One region of the Pseudoalteromonas sp. SR45-6 genome, then DNA from elsewhere that is predicted to be linked to it. Evidence: predicted binding sites of a transcription regulator. Region 1 holds the regulator's gene; the other holds the start of a gene.

Evidence for each region. The regulator ArgR, encoded in region 1, controls arginine synthesis, uptake and breakdown. The targets are predictions, from matches to a motif close to ANTGAATANNTATTCANT.
Region 2: H5158_RS02700 (OadG family protein) is a predicted target of ArgR. The motif match lies at 1,072-1,089, and genes of this name have one in related genera.

What each region holds. Positions count from the first base shown of each region.
Region 1 is NZ_JACJDM010000013.1:30,118-33,336, forward strand. Features, by position in the region: gene mdh (malate dehydrogenase) at 43-978, opposite strand; gene argR (transcriptional regulator ArgR) at 1,203-1,670, shown strand; gene H5158_RS08225 (Dyp-type peroxidase) at 1,690-2,589, opposite strand.
Region 2 is NZ_JACJDM010000003.1:155,329-158,547, reverse strand. Features, by position in the region: gene H5158_RS02710 (hypothetical protein) at 207-398, opposite strand; gene H5158_RS02705 (DUF1328 family protein) at 453-626, opposite strand; gene H5158_RS02700 (OadG family protein) at 1,144-1,389, shown strand; gene oadA (sodium-extruding oxaloacetate decarboxylase subunit alpha) at 1,400-3,199, shown strand; gene H5158_RS02690 (sodium ion-translocating decarboxylase subunit beta) at 3,211-3,219, shown strand, end outside.

The sequences.
Region 1 (3,219 bases):
AGCCTGCAAATGCAGGCTTTTTTGTATCAATCGTCTTAGCAATTAAGCGTTGATGAAATCAACACCTTCTTGGATGTCTTTTTTCAGCGTATCAAGCATGTCGTTTTTAGCTTGCTCTTCAAATGCGCTTAGTTCACCGTAAGAAAGAATTTCTTCTACGCCGTTTTTACCTAAACGTACTGGGTGTGCAAAGTATGCAGCATCGCCATTTTCAACAGCAACGTAAGCGTAATCTACAACGTCTTCACCTTGTAAGCCTTTAACTAAAGACATACAAAAACGTGCAGCAGCAGCGCCCATTGATAATGTTGCAGAACCACCGCCAGCTTTTGCATTTACTACTTCAGTACCTGCATTTTGGATACGTGGAGTAAGCGCAGCAACTTCTTCATCAGTGAAAGTAACGCCTTCAACTTGAGATAGTAACGGAAGGATTGTTGTGCCTGAGTGACCACCAATTACTGGTACTTTCACAGTTGCAACGTCAACACCTTTAAGTTCAGCTACAAATGCTTCTGAACGGATCACATCAAGAGTGGTAATACCGAAAACACGTTTCGCGTCGTAAGTACCTGCTTTTTTGAATACTTCCGCAACAATTGGCACTGTGCCATTTACTGGGTTAGTGATAATACCCACTAATGCTTTTGGACAGTTAGCAACAATACCTTCTGCTAATGTTTTAATAATACCAGCATTAACATTAAATAAATCAGCGCGGTCCATACCAGGCTTACGTGGCATACCAGCAGGGATAAGAACGATATCACAACCAGTTAACGCTTGATCTAGTGCATCAACACCAAAGCCTGCAACTTTAACGTCTGTTGGGATATGAGAAAGATCAACAGCAACACCAGGAACAACTGGAGCAACATCATAAAGTGATAATTCAGAACCAGCTGGTAAGCCTGTTTTTAATAATAAAGACAACGCTTGGCCGATACCGCCAGCAGCACCTAATACAGCAACTTTCATTGGAATTCTCCGTAATTTGAGGTAGGAAATATTTGTGGCTCTAAAGATAATGAAATTAACGACTAAAGACAAATTTATCCTGCTTATTTCACATATAATTTAGACCATAGTTGTAAACTTGCTGGTTTACAGCACTAAAATCCATCGCAAAAGCAAACAACTACTGCATAAGTATGCAATATTGTGTACAATTAGCGCATCACTTATGAATAAGAACCTATAATATGCAACCACAAGATAAACAAGAAGCATTAGTAAAGGCCTTTAAGGCACTTTTAAAAGAAGAAAACTTTGGTTCACAAGGTGAGATTGTTGACGCCCTAAAAGAGCAAGGCTTTGATAATATTAGTCAAAGTAAGGTGTCGCGGATGTTAAGCAAGTTTGGCGCGGTACGCACTCGTAATGCCAAACAAGAAATGGTCTATTGTTTGCCTGCTGAAATGGGCGTACCTACAGCGAAAAGCCCATTACGTCAGTTAGTGATTGATATAATGCATAACGAAATGATGATCATTATTCGAACCAGCCCAGGAGCTGCACAATTAATTGCTCGGCTATTAGATTCATTAGGTAAAGCAGATGGCGTACTAGGCACCATTGCTGGTGACGATACTATTTTTATCGCTCCAGCTAAAGTATCTGAAATTGATGTAACTCTTGAACGCGTGCGTATTTTATTTGATACGGTATAAGTCTACCGATTCAAACTTTTTACAGCTGCTTTAAAAAGTTAATTGATGGGGCAAAAAACGCAGACCCCATATCGGCTTGAGTAAAATCAAGCCAATGATCGTAGCAATCGCCATCACCTAATCGACTTCGTAATACTTGCTCAAATGCATTTCCCTGTGCTGCATAACTAATCGCTAATATACCCTGTTCGTAAACGTCACCATAAGGCATGTTTTGATTTAATTGCAGTGGTTGCCCTTGCTCATCTTTTAACTCAGTGCGTACAGCATGACTATTTTCAGTCGCTGGCATAATCAAGGTATTATCTAAGCGAGTGCGTCCCATTATTTGTTCTTGCTCACTCAGTGGTAGGTTTTGCCACACACTTAAATCATGCTTATAGCGCTGTATATGTACGTAACTGCCTTGATCTTCAAAATGGTTGGGTTTATTGATTAACGCTGTGATGCGCTTTTGGCGACCATGAGGAGTGTCACCACCGAGTATAAAACCATTAAAATCGCGACCATCTAAAAATCGAAAGTTTCTCACTTGCTCAACCAATTCAACATCGGGGGCAAATAACTTGAGAATTTGCAAAGCAAATAAATGGTTTACATCTTCCCTATCGGAACGAATTTGGACAAATAAATCAAAAGGCTGAGCCCCCATAATATGATCATTATGAGTAATATTAGGAAAGCTCTGTAATTCACTAGGCAGAAATTCAGGCAGAATATGCGGCCAGTACTGCGCCCCTACTGCAACTAGGCTGGAGAGCATCGATTCAGAAAACTGATCTGAAAACTCATCTTGGATAGCGCTAACGTATTTTAATTTTTTGCGTAATGACTCATCGTGGCCATCAAATACATTAAAAAACAAATGTAAACCGTGCAAGTTTGCTTCAGCACAAATTCCAGATTGCGCTTGCGCCATGATATTTCCTTAACTCAAAATCTCATACACGGCGTTTTTAATGAAATTAAAAATACTAAAACACTTAATCTGCGAAAAAGTTAACCGTGTGTGGTGTTATTTTTATTGTCACCTACTCATTTGCTAAAATGATTGGCCCAACTAAACAGCAACTTCAATTTATTGTCCATCGTTCATAACTTTATACACAAAATGCAGAGCAACAAAACGACGGTTTAAAATAGTCACCGTATTTGCACTACAGCCTTGTGATTGAAAAGGTATTAACTCAAGATGGTATGGGCGAACACAAAGTTACCCAACTTGCTTTACTCGACGATAAGTAACTAATGACTCAGCCCCCGTAAGCAGTACGATATTCAGTTGCTGTTAATACATCTGCACCCAAGTATATGCCCTGACCAAGAAATTCTGCAACTACCTTTGAGCTTGAAGCGCTAAATAGCGGCTCAAACGTGTCTTGTTGAGCAATTTCCCCACAATTCATAGCCGCTAATTTATCGGCAAGTCGCATTTATTTTAAAGAATTACAAAGCGCCTTAATAGATATTGGTTTTTAATCATTTAAGGGATATATGCAATAAACTTAAACCATATACGATTAGAAATCGTCTAAGCAACACTACAATT
Region 2 (3,219 bases), on a different contig from region 1:
ATTGCAGATGCTTCCTCTTAGCTTTTTAAAGATAGTCATTAAGTTGGGACATACAAATAATTTAAAGCGTCAAAATATAAAATTTTGAAAAGTTTGAAATGTAAAACGAATGAAATACGGCAGGGTAGATAAAAAGATTGTTTTTAAACAGTAGCTTAAATAAAAAAGCGGCTTCAGAAGCCGCTTTTTAATCTTGAATATATTTATTAACAGTTAGTCTCTTTAGCGTTAACGCCTTCTTTTACTTCTTCACAGGCGTCTTCTACTTTGTTTTGTACGTCGGTAACAGCTTCATCGATGCGCTCACCGGCCTCTTCTGCATGATTGTCTTCACAACCCATGATAAAAAAACTAGCGAATAAAGCGATCACAGCGGTTTTAATAGTTGTCGATTTCATAATGTAATTCCTTGTAAAAATAATAAATGTGTTGTTATTTAAAATAAATTGTTATCACTTAGGGACATTGCCGCGCAATGCACCTGAAACGAGTGAAATAACTAACAATACAATAAAGATAAAAAAGATAATCTTAGCAATTCCTGCTGCGGCACCTGCGATACCACCAAAACCTAACACTGCAGCAATAAGTGCAATAACTAGAAATGTAATTGTCCAGCGTAACATTGTCGTCTCCTTGGTTTGTAAATTTGTTCAGAGTAAATAATGCTAGTTACATGCCATGTATTTAAATCCTTTTTTATCAATGATATAGGGGGTTATTTCATTTCTCTTCATAAATTAGGTGGGAATTATTTACAGCTTTATCTGTAACTTATACTCGACGCTCTAAAAATCAATATTTAAGTCGTTTTTTGGTAAGACCAATTTCATTTTTGAGCCATTTGTATTTAATCAAGCGGTTGTTCAGTCGTTCAGTCGGTAGGTTTTCCAGCTGCGGATAAGCTTTTACTTATAAGTTATAGCTATACTCAGTATTTTTATCATCTATATCCTATGAAATTATAGCAAAATGTAGAGTGTTAACTTTGCTGAGCATATGTTAGCTTTGTATTAATTGGTTTTACCAATTTACAAAGTGTTGGACTTGGTCTTTTTCTTTGTTATGATTGTTGCATAATTATTTAAATAAAGTGATTTTTTACCTAGCGTGGCTGGGTGGAAATAATCAGGGGGGGGCAGAATGGATATAGGTCAATTACTTGCTACTGCAGCAAACTTAATGCTCACTGGGATGGTGGGAGTTTTCGTTTTTCTTTCGTTGTTGATTGCAGCAATTACCGCTATGTCTAAATTAGCGAGCCGCTTTGAACAGCCGGTTGTAATGCCAACGCGCACACCATCGATCAAAGCACCCGGTGTACCAAGTGAACACATCGCTGCGATAAGTGCTGCCATAGCTCAGTACAAAAATAAACAAAAACTATAAGGGATGACTTGTGGCTAAATTAAAATTAACAGAATTAGTACTTAGAGACGCGCATCAATCATTATTAGCAACGCGTATGCGTTTGGATGACATGCTACCGATTGCACAAAAATTAGATGATGCAGGTTACTGGTCGATCGAATCATGGGGTGGGGCTACTTTTGATTCATGCATTCGTTATTTGGGTGAAGATCCTTGGGAGCGTATTCGTGCTCTTAAAAAAGCTATGCCAAATACTAAACAGCAAATGTTATTACGTGGTCAAAACCTTTTAGGCTATCGTCATTATGCAGATGATGTTGTTGAAAAATTTGTAGAGCGAGCGCACAAAAATGGTGTTGATGTGTTTCGTATTTTTGATGCGATGAACGATGTTCGTAATCTTGAAACGGCTATTAAAGCTGCGATTAAAGTTGGCGCACATGCACAAGGTACAATTTCGTACACAGTAAGCCCGGTTCATACACTTGATATGTGGTTAACGCTTGCCAAGCAGCTTGAAGAGTTAGGCTGTCATTCAATTTGTATTAAAGATATGGCTGGTTTGCTTAAACCATACGATGCAGAAGAGTTAATCAAAGCGTTAAAAGAAACAGTCTCTATCCCAATTGCAATGCAGTGTCATGCCACAACAGGTTTAAGTACTGCTACTTACCAAAAAGCGATTGATGCAGGTATTGATATGCTTGATACCGCAATTTCATCAATGAGTATGACTTACGGACACAGCGCAACTGAAACGATTGTATCGATTGTTGAAGGTACTGAACGTGATACTGAGCTGGATTTAAATCAACTCGAAGAGATTGCTGCTTATTTCCGCGATGTTCGTAAAAAATATGCCGCGTTTGAAGGCAGCTTAAAAGGTGTTGATGGCCGTATTTTATTAGCGCAAGTGCCTGGTGGCATGTTAACTAATATGGAAAACCAGCTTAAAGAGCAAGGTGCTGCGGATAAATTGAATGAAGTATTACTTGAGATCCCACGTGTACGTGAAGACTTAGGTTATTTACCGTTAGTTACACCAACATCACAAATTGTTGGTACACAAGCAGTATTAAATGTATTGACGGGCGAGCGTTATAAAACTATCACCAAAGAAACTGCCGGAGTGCTAAAAGGTGAGTATGGCGTAACTCCTGCGCCGATGAATAAAGAATTACAAGAGCGCGTACTTAATGGCGCAGAAGTCATTACTTGCCGCCCAGCTGATTTATTGCAACCAGAACTAGAAATACTCCAAGCTGAGTTATTAAAAGAAGCAAAAGAGCAAGGCTTAAGCTTAGCGGATGAGCAGATTGATGACGTGTTAACGTATGCATTATTCCCACAAATTGGGTTGAAATTCATTAAAAATCGTAATAACCCAGATGCTTTCGAAGCTGTACCAAGTGCTGAATCTGCTAATAAAGAACAACCAGTTAGCAATAAAAAAAGTAACAGCAACACAGTAAAAGCAGAGCAGTACAGCGTAAAAGTAGATGGTAAAGTTTATGATGTAGTGGTTGCACAAGGCGGTGAGCTTAAAGAAGTAACACTTAAAGAAGTAACACTTAAAGATAGTGAACATATTCCACAATCGGCGTCAGTTGCTTCCGGCGAAACACTTAACGCTCCACTTGCTGGTAACATCTTTAAAATCAAGGTGAAAGCGGGCCAAACGGTAAATGAAGGCGATGTAGTGATCATCATGGAAGCGATGAAAATGGAAACTGAAATTCGTGCAACCCACACCGGTACTATTGCTGAAATTCTTGTTGCTGAAGGTGATTCAGTGGCAACGGGTGACGCTATGATAGCACTAGCTTAGGAGCTCAGAGGATGGAAGCA